DNA from 3 places in the Streptosporangium sp. NPDC023825 genome. Region 1 is predicted to be linked to each of the others. Evidence: riboswitches for the same ligand, from Rfam matches in the RefSeq annotation. Region 1 holds a riboswitch; each other region holds the start of a gene.
What was found. A riboswitch is a leader RNA that binds a small molecule or an ion and turns the genes downstream of it on or off. The one in region 1 is predicted to bind cyclic di-AMP.
Positions count from the first base shown of each region.

Region 1 (5,611 bases):
GTCGACCCGCATCCCCCGCACGTCGACGCCCTCGCCGGCCAGTGTCGAGCGCAGCAGCTCGCCGAACTCGTCGGCGCCCACCCTGCCGATCCAGGCCGTGCGCCCGCCGAGGCGGGCGACGCCGATGGCCACGTTCGACTCCGCGCCGCCCACGCCGAGCCCGAAGTCGCGGGCGTGCCTGAGCGGGCCGGTGCGCCGCGCGGTGAACAGCGCCATGCTCTCACCGAGCGTTACCAGATCAGTCATGGAAAGCGGGTCCTTAAGGAGTCGGCGGGCGGGCTTCGTCGGTCAACGGGTCGACCCGGGCTTTCCGGAGTCGGTCAACGGGTCGACCCGGGCTTTCCGGAGTCGGTCAACGGGTCGACCCGAGCTTTCTGGAGATGCGCAGGGCCGTCTCGGCCACCAGGGGACCTAGGTCCCGCACCCGCGCGGCGGTGATCCGGGAGGTGAGACCCGAGATGGAGATCGCCGAGGTGGCGACGTCGTTGTGGTTGAAGATCGGTGCCGCGACGCAGCGCACCTCGGGCTCGTTCTCGCGGTCGTCGACCGAGTAGCCCCGCTGCCGGATCCGGCCCAGCTCGGCGCGCAGGCGCGCGGCGTCGGTGATGGTGTACCGGGTGACGTGCGGCATCCCGGCGGCCACGATCTCCTCGACGGCCTCCTCCGGCTGCCAGGCGAGGATCGCCTTGCCCACGGCGGTGCGGTAGACGGGATTGCGGCTGCCGATGCGCGAGGCCATGCGCACGTTGGTCTCGTTCTCGACCTTGTCGATGTAGACCACGTCGGGCGGGTCGTAGACCACGAGGTGGACGGTCTCCCCGGCCTCCGCCATCAGGCGGTGCGACTCCTCGGCGGCCACCGTCCGCAGGTCGAGGGTGGCCAGGTAGGCCTGCCCGAGGTGCAGGGCGCCGCTGCCCAGCCGGTAGGCGCCGCTCCTGCGGTCACGCTCCAGGAGCCTGGCCTCGATGAGCGGGGCGGCCAGCCGGAGCACCGTGCTCTTGGACATGTCGAGCGCCTCGGCGAGCCGGGTGAGCGACAGGCCGTGGCCCGCGCCCGCGTGGTCGCGTACGTGCCCGAGGACGGCGAGGGCACGTCGGAGCGAGGCCGACTGGTTGCGTTCCGGGGCGGGCTCACTCATCGCGGCTTCCCATTGTGATCCGGCAATCGAATACCTGGTCAAGGTAGGCGAGTACACCGTCCTGCGGCCACTTTGCAGCACAACGTTCTGCACTGCACAACAAACCGTGGCCGACCTGCCGGGCGGGACGGCGGAGGACGGGCACCCGCCCGGTTCCGTTTCTCCCCACTACCGATAATTTTTGCCTGGACCAGGGCAGAACTGTCCCTCGGGATGGTTGACAGGCCAAAATTGGTCCGTGGTCAGGATCGGATCGGTAGAGATGAGCGATTGCGAGAGCGAGCGACTTCCGCCAGTTCTGGGCCAGCTGTTCGCCGATGGAGCCGACGGGAGCGAGGACGGCGACGGGCTCGGCGGGGGCGGCGGCCGGAGGCTCTCGGTGGAGCTGCCGCCGGGGGACGTGGTGTGGCCCGACCCCGGTTACGCCCAGCTCGCCGTCCGTCGCCGTCCGGCGTTCTGGCTCAGCGAGGTGGCGGTCTCCGGCGAGTACTGGGCGCGGTTGAGGGCCCAGCACGAGCGGTCGGGCCTGTGGCCGGTGCTGCTGGAGGACTCAGTCCAGCCCTGGTCGGCCGGCCAGATCGCCCCGGACACGGCCGGTCAGATCGACAACTACCACGCCGCCGCGTTCATGGCCGAGGTCTGGTCCGACTGGATCGCCAAGGCCAACCTCGACCAGCTGGAACTGCTCGACCCTTTCGGCCCCGAGTGTCCCGGCCCGGCCCCCTCGGGAAGGCTCGCCGCCGACCCCGGCGTGGTCGCCGACTGGTACGCCGGGCTGGTGGCCGAGCGCAGGACCCCTCTCGGGCTCGTCGCGGTCGAGCGCGGGGCCGACGCCCTCGCCGTCATGGGCTGGCAGGGCGCCCTGAACCACAACGAGTGGATGGTCCCGCTCGCGGCCGTCGTGCGGAGCTGGGAGGACAGGTTCGGGGTGCGGGTGGTCGGCATGGGTTTCAACACCCTCGACCTCAGCGTCGCCGCGCCCCCGACCACCTCCGAGCACGCCCTGCACGTCGCCGCGGAGCACTGGACGTTCTGCCCCGACAGCATCATCCAGGGGGCGGGGAACCTCATCGACTACGCCGAGCAGATCAAGGGCAGGAACGCCTGGTCGTTCTGGTGGGACTGAGCGGGACCGGGCGGGACCGGTTGGAACCTGGCGGAACCGGCCGGCCGGGGACGGTCCGCGGGACGGGCTCTCCTTGAACGGACCTTTGCGGGGCGGGACCTTGGGTGAACCTTCACGGGACGGGACGGGACGGGACGGGACCGGCCGGGGACGGGCCCGCGGGGCGGATGTTCCCCGTGTGGATCTCCGGGGGCGGGGCCCTGGAATGGGCTCCGGGACGGGGTTCCGGGGGTGGATCCCGAGATGGGGGAGACATCCGTGCTGGTAGGGCGGGTGTTGGCCTGGCGGGGCGATCGATGAGGCTTCCTTGAAGCTTGTAGGTAGATCTTCTGGGGTTTTCATGGTGTTTGCTTTGCTTTGTCCGGTTTGGGTGGGTAGTGTCCACAGTTATCGGTTGGCGACCTGCCCTTCACAAGAGGGAGCGGCCGGCCGACGTCGAATCCCGAGGGTCCCTCAGGGGCCCCGGAGCCGGGGAACCACGTTTCCGGGGTGAATCCGCCGCGACCACGCGGCGGTAGGGCAACTCCACCGCCCGAACCCGTCAGCTAACCCGGTAGACGAGATGGAGAGGAGATCCCCTCATGGATCACCGCGTTACCACGTCGGTGCAGCCCTTGTCCGTGCCGGCCACCTGAACTTTTCCCCCTTCCCCCCGTACCTTCTCGCCGCGCCCGATCGCGGCACCTTCCAGATCGTGCTCCGCGTAGCGATTGCCTGAGATTCCGGCTACGCCCCCTTTTCCGACGAGCGCGTCCCCGCCACCGCACCACTCCGGTGTGTCGCACGTGGCTGCCCCGTTCCCTCGCGAAAGAGCCTTTTCTCCATGCGTCCCATCTTTGGTTTGCACAAGAACGGCCTGAGCAAGTTCACCTGGCAGAAGAACAAGTCCCGCGGAAACCGCCTCGCCGCCGCCGCCCTGGTCGGCGCGAGCGTCCTCGCCGCCACCGGTGTCGCGGTGGCGCTGCCCACCTCCACCTGTTTCGCCGCCACCGCCGACCCCGAGGTCGGGGTGGCGAAGGCCAGCGCCGAGTCCGTCCTCCTCCAGGGCGCGACCACGGCCTCCTACTTCTGGGACGACTCCTCCGGCCGGGCCGGTGACACCGGGCTGCCCGCCAGCGGCCGGCCGATGCAGAAGGGCATGATCGCCAGCCCGAGCTGGCCCCTGCTCACCGAGGGTTACCTCATCTACAAGGGCAAGAAGGCCAAGTTCTTCGTCGGCGACCGCGGCCCCGGTTCCCCCTCGAACCAGGGCATCATGATCGACATCGACGCCAAGACCTTCGCCGACCTGACCGGTGGAACGTTCAACGCCAGCACGCTCGGCGTGGACGGCAACGGCGGGATGGGCCACATCGACATCCAGTACGTGGTCACCAAGTGGGGTGACGGTACGGGGATAAAGAACCACCCCGTCGCGTTCTCCACCGGTGCCTGGAGCCGCAGGGACACCAGCCCGGCCAAGCCTCCGACGGTCGTCTTCGCCAAGGCCCAGCAACTGGGGATAGGCGTGCAGACCCAGCCGGTGAGCGCGGCGGTGCGGCCGTGGGCCGGCAAGCCCAAGGTCATGGTCGAGCCCGCCTCCTGGCACGCCCCGGCCGGCGTGGCCGTCGCCGGTGCCCGCGCCGCCGAGATCGGCGCCGGGAAGAGCTGAGCCGGCGCCCTCCGGAGTCCTCCGCCGGAGTCCTCCGGGAACGCTCAGAAAAGACGCGGAAAGGACTCCGGTGCGGTCCGTGCCTCCCGGGGCGCGGACCGCACCGGAGGATCAGACTTCGAGCTTCTCCTCGATGCCGCGCAGGGTGTGCCGCGCGAGCGCGAGGTTGGCCCGGTTCCGGTCGAGAGCCAGGTAGAGGAACAGCCCTTTGCCGCTCCGGCCCGCGATCGGGCGGATCACGTGGTACTGCGTGCCGAGCGTGATGAGGATGTCCTCGATGCCGTCCTTGAGGCCGAGCGACTCCATGGTCCGCATCTTGGCCTTGACGACCTCGGTGTTACCCGCGGCCGCGATCTGGAGGTCGAGGTCCTTGGACCCGCCGAGCGCGCCCAGCGCCATCCCGCTGTTGTAGTCGACGACGACCGCGCCGACGGCACCGTCGATCGTCATCATCTCCTTGAGCGAGATGTCCATGTTGCCCATTGCTGTCTCCGATCACTGGGGTATCGATGTGCGCGAGCTGGCGGCGGCCAGCCTGGCCGCCGTCTTGCGGCCCTCCAGCCGGAGCAGCCCGAGGTTGGTCCCCGGGCGCGCCAGGACTGTGAGGACGATCTTGGGTCCGGCGGCGTAGAACGCCGCGTAGCCGTTGGTGCCGGAGATCAACGTCTCCTCGAAGGTGCCCTTGCCGGCCATGCTCGTCATCCGGCGGCTGAGGGCCAGCACCGCGGAGGAGAGCGCCCCGGTCTGCTCGGTGTCCCTTTCCAGGTCGCTCGCTATCGTCAGACCGTCGACGCTGCACGCGATGCTTCCGTTCACGTCGGGTATGCGTTCTCGCAGCGCCGCCATCTCGCGCCGTATCTCCTCACGCAGTTCCACCGGCATCCTCCTTCCGATCAGCTTCAGCGTCCGCAGCCTTATCGGCATGTGACCGGGCTCAAGTCGCTCAAGTCGCTCAAGTCATGGCCTCCAATGCGTTCCTGAGCCGGATGAGCAGGTTGACGTCGGCCGGGTCCCCGTTCGCCCTGGGGAGCCACTCCGAGGTCTCAGGAGAACCCGCGGCGGCCGCGGGGATCTCCGTGGCACCCCTCGTCCGCCTGGGCAGCGGGTCCGGCGCCCCGGGAGTCCCGGCGGTCCCGGGAGTCCCGGCAGTCCCGGGAGTCTCCGCCGGAGCGGGCTCCGGGAGGCGGAGCAGCCCGGACGAGGCGAGCTGCCGTACGGCGAGCAGTACCGAGTACGCGGGACGGCCCAGCTTGCGCGCCAGGTCGGCCGGGGTCGCCGTGCAGTCGGCTCCGACGAGCACCTCCCACTGGAGCGAGCTCAGCACCACCCGCTGGGCGCTGATGCGCCCCAGCGGGACGACCGGGAGCGTGTCCAGCTCCGCGGACGGCCAGGTCTGTTCCAACTGTGCCTTCCTTCGCTCGCACTCCCGGAGCAGGCCGGTCGCGTCGAAGTACCACTGCGGTCCGAGCCAGTGCAGCTCTCCCCGCCGGAACCTGGGCCGGTGCCCGGTGGCCTGCAGCAGGAAGTACGCGGCGTCGAGCACCGCGCTCAGCACGCAGAACTCCAGTTCCCCGCGGGTGAGCAGGCCCTGCGCGACCAGCTGCTCGCCCCCCGACGGCTGGGGGGTCCGCGCGTCCGGCGGCCGGCGTCCGGCGGCCTGCCTGACCTGACGTACGGCGTGGGCGGATATCCCGCG
Region 1 covers NZ_JBFAAE010000008.1:178,578-184,188, reverse strand. The annotation lists gene AB0G15_RS10605 (sugar kinase) at 1-246, opposite strand, end outside; gene AB0G15_RS10600 (IclR family transcriptional regulator) at 353-1,138, opposite strand; gene AB0G15_RS10595 (DUF4253 domain-containing protein) at 1,401-2,264, shown strand; cyclic di-AMP (ydaO/yuaA leader) riboswitch at 2,688-2,839, shown strand; gene AB0G15_RS10590 (hypothetical protein) at 3,088-3,915, shown strand; gene AB0G15_RS10585 (hypothetical protein) at 4,027-4,398, opposite strand; gene AB0G15_RS10580 (roadblock/LC7 domain-containing protein) at 4,411-4,797, opposite strand; gene AB0G15_RS10575 (hypothetical protein) at 4,868-5,611, opposite strand, start outside.

Region 2 (5,611 bases), on a different contig from region 1:
CTGGCCGTAACCGGGCTGCTGGCCGTACTGCTGCTGCCCGTAGTCGGGCTGCTGGCCATAGCCCGGCTGGGGCTGCTGCTGCCCGTATCCGGGCTGCTGGCCGTACCCCTGCTGCTGGCCGTACCCCTGCTGCTGGCCGTAGCCCTGCTGCTCGTGGGAGGACTGCTGGCCGTAACCGGGCTGCTGGCCGTATCCGGGCTGCTGCCCGTACGCGCCGGTCCCGCCCTGCTGGCCGTACCCCTGCTGCTGGCCGTAGCCCTGCTGCTCGTGGGAGGACTGCTGGCCGTATCCAGGCTGCTGCCCGTACGCGCCGGTCCCGCCCTGCTGGCCGTACCCCTGCTGCTGGCCGTAGCCCTGCTGCCCGTAGTCGGGCTGCTGGCCGTAACCCTGCTGCTGGCCGTATCCGGGCTGCTGCCCGTACGCGCCGGTCCCGCCCTGCTGGCCGTATCCGGGCTGGCTCTGCCCTGGGCCGGTGTTCGGCTGTGAGGCCTCCGACCTGTACCCCACGACTGTCACGTCAGGGTCGAGTTCGCCAGGGGCTCGACCCGCGTTGTACTGTCCGTAATCCGGCTGCCCCGACGGTGTGCGATCGCGGTCGGGATCATCCTGTGGATACGGCGGCTGTCCGGTGCTCACCGCGTCACCTCACTTAGACTGCGCATGTGGCAAATGTCAGACGCACATGCATGCTGCTGCACAAGGTATCGACATAGGTATCAACAGTCACCTTTCCGATCAGTCAGCTCTAAAGTCACCAGAGTCGGGCTCGCGTGTCAGGTGCAGCAGCATCCGGGTGTTTCCCAAGGTGTTGGGCTTGACGTGTTCCAGCTCGAGGAACTCCGCCACACCCTCGTCATAGGAGGCGAGAAGTTCGGCGTAGACCTCCGGGGCGACGGGCGTGCCCTGGATCTCCCGGAATCCGTGCCGGGCGAAGAACTCGACCTCGAAGGTCAGGCAGAAGACCCGCCGCAGGCCCAGCTCCGCGGCCGTGCGAATGAGCGCGGAGACGATCCGGTGGCCGATTCCCATTCCCCTGCGGGTCGGATCGACGGCGACGGTGCGGATCTCGGCCAGATCCTCCCAGAGGACGTGGAGGGCCCCGCAGCCGATCACCTCCCCCTCCGCGTCGGTGGCGACCCAGAACTCCTGGACGTCCTCGTACAGGGTGACGGTGGCCTTCTCCAGCAGGCGCCGGCCGGCACCGCCGTAGGTGTCGACGAGCCGCCTGACGGCCCGCACGTCCTGGGTGCGGGCGCGGCGGACCGTGATCTCGGCGCCCGCCCCCTGCCCGGGCGAACCCCGCTCCGCCCCCGCGGACCCGGCGCGCCGCTCCCCGTCGCCGGAGGCGCGAACGGCCGGCACGGGAGAATGCTCAGCAAGCTGCTCCATGACCGTTCAGCGTACGTCCTCACCGGTCTTCAATTACGGCTCACCCTTAACTCGCAGCTCGAAGACCGCACATGACCCTTGGCAGTCGCTTTACCACTCTCGGTGTGCGGCACCTCTCATGTGCCGCAGCTCACCTTTGGCACGGTCCCGGACCTGGGAAGACCTCCGCCACACCCGTCACACGAGAAGCAAAGGCAGCGTAATGGCCATGTTGATCATTTTGAGGTGTGATCTTTTCGTGACACCTCGGTTGCGAAACCTCTACTGAATTCGCAGTTCTGGTTGAGCAGGAACCACGGGTGCACTAATCTCCGTGCTCGATGTCAGAGACGTAAAAAGCCTGACCCGCCGAATCTCCCGCGGGGGAACCGGGGACCCACCACGTCCTCCGGGGTGAATCCGAGTGCCACCGGCGCACCCGGTAGGGCTGCCTCCGGCCCGAACCCGTCAGCTAACCCGGTAGGCGGCCGAGGAGAGGAGCCTGTTGGTGAAGCGCACGCGCGACCGCGGAGGAAAGCATTCGGGCCACGAGGCCCGCGCTCGAGGACGCGCGCCGCGAGGGCTGCGCCGTCGCATGGCGGTCGTCGGCCTGGCATTCGCCACCCTGACCCTCGGCACCCCGCTGGTGGCCGCCACCGCGGACCCCGAGCCCAGCCTCCAGCAGCTGGCCAAACAGGCCGAGAAGCTGCACCAGGAGATCGGCGTCCTCGCGGAGCGCTACAACGGCGAGCGGGTCAAGCTCAAGCAGGCCCAGCGGGCCGCCGAGAGCGCCAAGAAGACCCTCGCGTCGAGCGAGTCCGAGCTGGCCTCCCGTCGCACCAAGGCCACCCTCCTGGCGCAGAGCACCTACATGTCGGGCGGCCTGAACTCCGGGCTCGCCTTCACGCAGGCCACCGATCCCGACACCTTCCTCGACCAGGCCACCACCAACTACGCGCTCCAGCAGCAGCAGAGCGAGGAGGTCGCCCAGGTGAGCCGGGCGATCGAGGCCGCCGAGCGGGCCCAGGCCAGCGCCAAGGCCAGGACCGCGGAGGTCAAGAAGCTTCTGGCGGAGATCGACGGCAACCGGACCAAGATCGAGCGGTTGGTCGACCGGGTCGAGAGCGACCTGTTCAGCGAGGTGCGCACCAGGGCCGTCAGCAACAGGGGCGCCCGGGTGAAGACGAACGTGCCCATCGTCGGCAGCGGCAAGGCCGCGGAGGCCACCCGCTGGGCGCTCACCCAGCAGCTGAAGCCGTACGTCTGGGGCGCCGAGGGGCCCAACTCCTTCGACTGCTCCGGCCTGGTCATGTGGGCCTACCAGAAGGTCGGCATCAGCCTGCCGCACTACACCGGCGACCAGTGGACCGCGGGCACCCACGTATCCAGGAAAGAGCTGCGCCCCGGCGACCTGGTCTTCTTCTACAGCGACCTGCACCACGTCGGGATCTACATCGGCGCGGGCCTGATGGTCCACGCCCCCCAGACGGGTGACGTCGTCCACATCACCACGATCGACAACCGGCCCTTCGTCGGAGGCGTCCGCATCGCCGCCTGAACCGGCGTCGGCGACCGGGTCCGCGGGCGTGTCCGGCCCGCACGCGTGTCCGGCCCGACCTGCCGGACACGCGGCGGTGCGTCAGATCAGGCGGCGGCGGGCCGCCCAGGCCACGGCCTCGATCGCCGTGGCGACGCCGATGCGGTCGCAGATGCCCCTGAGCCTGCGCCTGACCGTCCGGCCGCTGATGTCGAGGCGACGCCCTACCCGATCGACCGTGACACCCTTGGCGAGCTCGGCCAGCAGCACGAGGTCGTCGTCGCTGAGACCGATATCGCTCATGCCCAGGGGGCTGTCGCCATGGCGTGAATCCACTTCTGGATATGCCATCAAGAGTCACTCCCCCCACTCTGGAAACCGGGTGCGAGACGCCGGAAATGAATACCGTCCGCCAGGAACGGTAAACGCCTTGTTCAAAGGTCGTCAAGTTCCACTCTTCATAGCGTGCGTCCAGTATTGACATAGCAGGCGCTACGTGAAGTACTCATGATATGTCAGTGCCTTTGCGGCTATGTCATGATCAAGCCCAGGCACGAGCCGGCAGGCGTCCCTGGCTGCGACGACCGAAGTCCTGGCAGAACAAGGTTTCGCCGGAACCGCCGCCCCGCCGGGCACCCCGAAGCCGCCCCCTCGGGGATCCGGCCCGCCCGCATTTCTCGGGAAAAATTGATCTCTTCCCGGCGACCATGTCCTCACCGCCTTGACGGCACACCACGGATAACGCGGAAATATGAGGGTCAAGAGTGGAGCTTTGCGGCATTCGCGAAGTGCCACGTGGCGACGACGGAACGTCCGGGCGATATTGGCCCTACTGGAAAGGGATTTCTGCACCATACGGAAATGCGTCCGATATTGCGCGGGATCATGGGTTCAACGGCCGTCTCCCACCCGCCGGGTGCGCCCGGGCGCCTCGGCCGCCTCCGCGGGGAACCACCCCGACCCGTGAGGGTCGGTGAGGGCGCTTCGCTCGGGGACCCCGGGGCGCTCGCACGGGGAACGGCCCGGAGACGGCCGGGGAACCGCTCCACCGCGACCCGGCCGCGCGGCTCGTGCTCCGGCTCGCGTCCACCGGCGCGGGACGGCCCGGGAAGGCCCGGGACGCGGGTCGGCGGAGGGGGCGGCGCGGCGCCGCCCGGTACGGCCGACCAGGCTCTCGGGCGCTCTCCCGGCCCGGCGCCCCACGGGATCCCGGCCGGATCACGCCCCGAGCCCGAGCGGTGACCGGGGTCGGCAGGGATCGCGTCCGGCCTCGTCCCCGGCGCGCGCACGGCCGGGGACCCGCCGCCTCCGCCCGGGGACCCGCCGTCGCCGCTCGCCGTCGCCGGGCGACGCCGCCCCTCATGGCGGTGGCACCGGGCCGTGGTGCCCGGCCCGGTGCCACCGTACGGGGATAACGTCCTCGCGCGCCGCCCGCCGGATTCAGCCGGTCGGCTTGACCAGCGGGAACAGGATGGTCTCGCGGATGTTCTTGCCGGTGAAGGCCATGACGAGGCGGTCGATGCCGAGCCCCATGCCGCCGGTGGGCGGCATCGCATATTCCAGGGCCGTGAGGAAGTCCTCGTCAAGCTGCATGGCCTCGACGTCGCCGCCCGCGGCGAGCAGGGACTGCTCGGTGAGGCGGCGGCGCTGCTCGACCGGGTCGACCAGCTCCGAGTAGCCGGTGCCCAGCTCGGTGCCGAAACCGATCAGGTCCCACTTCTCGGTGAGGAGCGGGTTGTCCCGGTGGGTGCGGGCCAGCGGGGAGGTCTCCAGCGGATAGTCCATGACGAACGTGGGCTGGACGAGCGTGTGCTCGACGAGGGCCTCGAAGATCTCCTGGACGAGCTTGCCCTGACCCCACTTGGCGTCCCAGTGGATCTCTCGCGCGTCCGCGAGCTTGCGGACGTGCTCCAGGGGCGTCTCGGTGGTGACCTCCTCGCCCAGCGCCTCGGAGACCGACCCGTACAGGGTGATCCGAGGCCACTTCGCCAGACCGAGGTCGATCTCCTGGCCCTGGTGGACGACCACGGAGTGGCCGAGTGCGGCCAGCACGGCCCTCTGGATCATCCGCTGGGTCAGGTCGGCGATGTCGTTGTAGTCGAGATACGTGCCGTACGCCTCCAGCATCGTGAACTCGGGGTTGTGGGTGGAGTCCGCGCCCTCGTTGCGGAAGTTGCGGTTGATCTCGAAGACCTTCTCCAGACCGCCGACCACCAGCCGCTTGAGGTAGAGCTCGATCGCGATGCGGAGGTAGAGCTCCATGTCGTACGCGTTGATGTGGGTCTTGAAGGGCCTCGCCGTGGCTCCGCCGTGGATCGGCTGGAGCATCGGCGTCTCGACCTCCAGGTAGCCCTCCTCGTGCCAGAAGTCGCGCACGGCCCGGACCACGGCGCTGCGGGTGCGGGCCATCTTCCTGGCCTCGTCGTTGACGATGAGGTCGACGTAGCGCTGGCGGACCCGCGCCTCGGGGTCGGTGAGCCCGGCGTGCTTCTCCGGCAGCGGGCGCAGGCACTTCGACGTGATCGCCCAGCGGTCGGCGAGGATGGACAGCTCGCCCCTGCGGGAGGTGATGACCTCGCCCTCGATGCCCACGTGGTCACCGAGGTCGACGTCGCGCTTCCACGCGGCCAGGGACTCCTCGCCCACCCTGTCCAGGGAGACCATGACCTGGAGGTCGCCGGAGCCGTCGCGGAGCGTGGCGAAGCA
Region 2 covers NZ_JBFAAE010000014.1:89,794-95,404, reverse strand. The annotation lists gene AB0G15_RS15460 (RDD family protein) at 1-507, opposite strand, end outside; gene AB0G15_RS15455 (amino-acid N-acetyltransferase) at 736-1,389, opposite strand; cyclic di-AMP (ydaO/yuaA leader) riboswitch at 1,726-1,871, shown strand; gene AB0G15_RS15450 (NlpC/P60 family protein) at 1,964-2,926, shown strand; gene AB0G15_RS15445 (LuxR C-terminal-related transcriptional regulator) at 3,008-3,208, opposite strand; gene lysX (bifunctional lysylphosphatidylglycerol synthetase/lysine--tRNA ligase LysX) at 4,346-5,611, opposite strand, start outside.
Region 2: another riboswitch for cyclic di-AMP. It lies ahead of AB0G15_RS15450 (NlpC/P60 family protein); the one in region 1 lies ahead of AB0G15_RS10590 (hypothetical protein).

Region 3 (5,611 bases), on a different contig from region 1:
GCTCGCCCTCGCCGTCCTGGCCGCCGGAGCGACCGTCACCACGCCCGCGGCGGCCACGACGGCCGCCATCCCCAAGGGCTTCCTGCTGTACGAGAAGGACGCCGCCAGGAAGGACGACGACCCCGAGACCAACTGGAAGGTCGGCAACTCGGCGAAGGCGAAGCTGGCCGTCAACCCGTGCGACAGGAGCACGCTGGCCGCGACCGGCCGGGTGGCCGCCCGGACGGTGACCTTCACCGGCGTGCCGGACTTCATGAAGGTCGAGCAGGTGGTCCTGTACGGTTCGCGGGCCTCGGCCGTCTCGGCCGTCGCCCAGGTGCGCGCCGCCCTGACCAGGTGCGGAGGCAGGACCGGCTCGGGTTCCGGCTACCGCTACGCCTCCTCGCGCCTGACCGGGCTCGGCGACGAGGCGCTGAGGATCTCCGGGCAGGTCTACTACGGGAAGAAGGCCGGGGTGGGCGGCGACCGGAGCGTGCTGGTCAGGAAGGGCAACGCCGTCGTGGTCTACCTCTGGGCGGGTGAGTACGCCAAGCCCGCGAGGAGCGACTGGACCGTTCAGCTGCGTGACGCGAAGAAGATGACCGCCAAGATCTGCGACATCGCCACCTGCGGGTAGCGCGACCGGGCGGGGTCCGGGGCGGACGGCCCCCGCGGCCGGGGCGCCGCCGGTCGTGAGACGGGCGCCGCCGGTCGCGGGTAAAGGGTTTCATCTGAGCTTAAGGAGCAAACCCGGCAAAAAGGTGAGTCAATCATTACTTCTTCTGTACTATTCGCCGCAGGTCTGGTGCAGTCGGGAGGCGTTGACGTGGCCGTGGCGGGTTTGCCGGTTGGACTGATTCGGATACCGGTGGCGGCCGGGCTCGCTCTCGCGTTGCTGACGCTGCCGGTGGGCGGAGCGGCCGCCGATCCGAGGCCGACGGCCGCCCAGGCCAAGAAGAAGCTGGAGAAGCTCAACGAGCAGGCCGACCAGGTCGTCGAGAAGTACAACCAGGCCTCGGAGAAGTGGAAGCGGGCCAGGAAGAAGTACAAGACGCTCAACGACGACCTGACCCGTCAGAACGAGCAGGTGGCCGGGCTGCGCAAGGAGCTCGTCACGATGGCCGTCAGCACCTACCAGGTCGGCGTGGTCAACGGCTGGGAAGGCATGATCTACCAGACCGACCCCGGCGCCCTGCTGAGCGGTCTGGCCGCCGCCGACCAGATGTCCACCTCCCGCGCCCAGTCCCTGAACGCCTTCGACGAGGCCACCAAGGTGCTGCGGACCAGCCGGGACCAGGCCAAGAAGGCGCTGGCCGAGGCCGACGAGACGCGTGACGAGCTGGCCAGGGAGAAGGCCAAGGCCGACAAGATGGTCAAGGCCCAGACGAAGATCCTGCGCGAGCTCAACGCCTTCAGGACGGGCAACCCCGAGAGCGCCGGGATCCAGTACGACGGTTCCGCCTCGGGCAACGCCCGCGCCGCCCTGCAGTTCGCTTTCGCCCAGGTCGGCAAGCCCTACCAGTACGGCGGCACGGGCCCGCGCGGCTGGGACTGCTCCGGCCTGGTCCAGAGCGCCTGGCGCAGCGGGGGAGTCAGCCTCCCCCGCACGACCTGGGAGCAGTGGAGCTGGGGCGCGAGCCGCAAGGTCTCGCTGAGCGAACTCCAGCCGGGCGACCTCATCTTCAGCGAGGGTCTCGGCCATGTCAGCATGTACGCGGGCAACGGCCAGATCGTGCACGCCCCGCAGACCGGCGACGTCGTCAAGGTCGTCCCGCTGTCCGCCTACGGCCGCCGCATCGTCGGAGCCGTCCGCCCCTGACCGGGCCGGGCCGCGCTCCCACCGGGGGCGTCCCGGCCCCGCCTGGCGTGTGACGGGACGCCGGGAAACGGGATGTGCCGGCCCGTCTCGCGCGTGACAGGACGCCGGGTAAACCGGTGCGCCGGCCCCGTCTCGCGCGTGATGGGACGCCGGGAAACCGGGTGTGCCGGACGCGGCGGCACCGCCGGCATCGGAACATGATCAAGCCATCGACGCCCGACGAGCTCGCGTGCGCCGGTCCCGGGCGCCTCGACGCCGACGCCGACGCCGTGCTCGGCCGCCGGCTCGACGGCGTGGCGGGCGATGCCGCGCTGGGCTGCACTCGCGCTGGGCTGCACCCGCGCTGAGCCACGCCCGCGCTGGGCTGCACCCGCGACGACTGTGCCGAGCATCTGCGCACCGGGTACGGCACCTTCGGGTGGCTCCCCGAACGGATGCTCGACGCCGCCGGATTCGAGATCGCCGGGCGGACTTCCGGGAGTCGGTCCACGGCGCCCGCACGCGCGTCGGACGCTGAGGCCAGCCGGCCGGATCATGCGGGACCGCTCCATCAGCGGTGAGTGTGATGAAGATTACATAAATCGTGATTTGTCGGACTGGCGAGAAGGGTGTGACGAGAGTCATATCTCAATAGCATAAATAGCCATTAAGCAGGGGTAACAGGAAGATCAAGAGAGGTTGTCGATCTCCCAATTTGGCGAATGCTTTGCCGAAAGTTGGAGATCGGGGTAACTTCTGGCGTCGCGACGTGCAAGCCACGCCGTCGCGGCGAATGTCGGTCTTCGGGCCGGTGTCCCTATAGAAATCCAATCGGCCGCCGTGCCCCCACCCGGGGGCAGGGCTCATCGCGGCGGCCCGCCGAATCTATGCAGCCAGGAGGCATGGAACCGGGGACCCAAAAGGCCCGATACAGCGTGGCCAGGGGTGAATCGGCGCGTTTTGCCGTAGGGCATCTTCCAAGCCCGAATCCGTCAGCTAACCCGGTAGGCATCAGTGGAAGTCCCAAGGAGAAATCCTGTCTACCACCCCGTACAACCCCCGTCTGTCGCGCCTTTTCCGCCTTTCCCTCGGCGGCATCGCCCTCACCCTGACCGCCTCAGCCGGAGCGGTCACCCTGGGGCCCACGGCGGCGCAGGCGGTGGACGGCCCCTCCGAGATACTGGTCAACAGCGCGGCCGGTGTCTCCGAGAAGGCCGAGAGCACCAACAAGACCGCCTCCCAGGCCGGGACCAAGGCTGAGTCCAAGGCCAAGGGCAAGGCCAAAAAGAGCAGGGCGGCACTGCAGAGGATCCGGGCCGGTAAGGCGGTCTCGGCGGCCAAGAAGCAGATCGGCGATCCGTACCGGTGGGGAGCCTCCGGTCCCGGAGCGTTCGACTGCTCGGGGCTCGTCCGGTACGCCTGGCGGAAGGCGGGCGTGTCCCTTCCCAGGATCACGCACAGCCAGTACAGGTCGATCAGGAAAAAGGTCTCGTGGAGCAAGTTGCACCCCGGTGACCTGCTGTTCTTCAGTGGAAAGGGCCATGTCGGCATGTACGTCGGCAAGGGCAGGATGGTCCACTCGCCGAGCAGCGGCAAGACGGTCCGTATCGTGAGGCTGGCGGGCTACTACAGGTCCTCCTTCGCCGGAGCGGTACGGCCCGGGGCCTGAGCCCCGCACGGAGCCCAAGGCCCGCGCGTGAGCGCGGGGCCCGGGATCCACGCGTGAGCACGGAGCCCAGGTTCGGAACCTGAGCCTGAGCCCGCGTCCGGGCACGCGCTCGAGCACATGCCCGAGCACGCGCCCGAGCACGGAAAAGCGGCCCCGGCCCTCCACCAGGAGGGCCGGGGCCGCTCCATGCCGGTCGAGTACCATCGGCTCGTATGTCCGTCCCGAAAGGGCGCCGCGCCGTGCTCGCCGGGATGCTGGCGCTGATGAGCGCCGGTCCGTTCGCCGGGACGGGACCTCTCCTGGCCGGAGCCGCGCCCCTTCCACGCGCCCCCCGCTCCCTTGACCCGTACGGCGCCCGGACCCCTCCGCCTGTCCCGTACGCCTCCCGGAGCCCGCGCGATCCCCGCGACCTGTGGCCGGGCGCCGCGGTCACCGTCCGGGGCGAGCACTCCCTCGTGATCGGCCACGGCGTCCCGTCCGCCGTCCTGCGGGACCTGGCGGCCAGGGCCGACCGGGCCCGCGCGACGATCGCGGCGATCTGGGGGCCGGTCCCCGCGGTGGTCCTCTTCCCCGCCACCGACGCCGAGGCCGCGGCGCTCGCCGGGGCCGGGAGCACCCGCGGCCTGGCCGCGATGGCGACCGCGGACCGGGTGATCGTCCTGCCGTCGGGGTACGCCCGGCTCACCGCGACCGGCAGGGACGTGGTGATCACCCACGAGCTCGCCCACGTGGCCACCGGCGCGACGCGCGGCGGCCGGGTGCCGATGTGGCTGTCGGAGGGCTTCGCCGACTACGCGGGCTACCGCGACGCCGGGATCGCGGTGCGCACGGCCGCCGCCGAGCTGGCCGCCGAGGTGCGCTCGGGCGTCCTGCCCGCCAGGCTCCCCGTCCCGGCCGACTTCGCCCCCGGCGCGCCGAGGCTCGCGCAGGCGTACGAGGAGGCGTGGCTCGCCTGCCGGTTCGTCGCGGAGCGCTTCGGCGAGAAGGCCCTGGTGAGGCTCTACGGTAGCGATGTCGACAGCACGCTGGGCCTGCCGGTGGCCGAGTTCACCCGAGCCTGGCGCGACTACCTCAGGGAGGAACTCACGTGACGCTGAGCACGACGGACACGCCCGCGGGCGTGCGGTCGGCGGGGTGGGCGCTGGCCGTCCTGGGGGTGGTCACGGTGGCGGTCGTGGCGTTCACCACGCCCTGGAGGGCGCTGCCCGAGGGGGCCCCGGCCGTCGTCCCCGATCCGGCCCGCGACTTCACCGCCGAGCAGATCGCCAGGGCCGAGACGTTCGACGCGCTGGTCAGCGTTCCCGGTTACCTGTCGCTCGGCCTGACGCTGGTCGTGGCGGGGGTGCTGGTCGCCACCCCGCTGGGCGCGCGGCTCGCCGGCCGGCTGCCGGGCCCCTGGTGGCTGCGGGCGCTCCTCGGCGTGCTGGCGCTGTCGGTGGCCGTGGCGATCCTGCGCTGGCCCCTGGGGATGTGGTCGGAGAGCTACCTGCGCGACTTCGGGCTGTCCACCCAGGCCTGGCCGGCGTGGGCGGCCGACCGGGCCAAGAGCACCGGCATCGGCACCGCGCTGACCGCGATCATGGTGCTGGCGGTGATCGCCCTGGCGCGGCGCTACCGGCGCTGGTGGATCCCCGCCGCGGCCGGGGCGTTCGTCCTGACCGTGGTGGCCTCCTTCGCCTACCCGGTGCTCATCGAGCCGGTCTTCAACGACTTCAGGCCGCTGGAGGCCGGGCAACTCCGCGACGACCTGCTCGCCATGGCCGCCAGGGACGGTGTGCCCGTCGAGAACGTGCTCGTCGCCGACGCCTCCCGGCGGACCACCGCGCTCAACGCCTACGTCTCCGGATTCGGCGCGACCCGCAGGATCGTGGTCTACGACACGCTGCTCCGCGCGCCCGCCGGCGAGGTCGAGCTGGTGGTCGCCCACGAGCTGGGCCACGCCAAGGCGGGCGACGTGCTGTCGGGAACGCTCGTCGGCGGCCTGGGCGCGGCGTTCGGGGCGTGCCTGCTCTACGCGGTGACCTCCGCGGGGGTCGTACGGCGCAGGGCGGGGATCTCCTCCCTGGGTGACCCGAGGGCGGTGGGCCTGGTCATGGGGTTGCTGAGCCTGGCCACCGTCCTGTCGGGACCGGCCCAGAACCTGGTGAGCAGGCAGATCGAGGCCC
Region 3 covers NZ_JBFAAE010000005.1:264,825-270,435, forward strand. The annotation lists gene AB0G15_RS07465 (hypothetical protein) at 1-616, shown strand, start outside; gene AB0G15_RS07470 (NlpC/P60 family protein) at 848-1,798, shown strand; gene AB0G15_RS07475 (hypothetical protein) at 1,996-2,145, shown strand; cyclic di-AMP (ydaO/yuaA leader) riboswitch at 2,645-2,803, shown strand; gene AB0G15_RS07480 (C40 family peptidase) at 2,937-3,446, shown strand; gene AB0G15_RS07485 (hypothetical protein) at 3,659-4,537, shown strand; gene AB0G15_RS07490 (M48 family metallopeptidase) at 4,534-5,611, shown strand, end outside.
Region 3: another riboswitch for cyclic di-AMP. It lies ahead of AB0G15_RS07480 (C40 family peptidase); the one in region 1 lies ahead of AB0G15_RS10590 (hypothetical protein).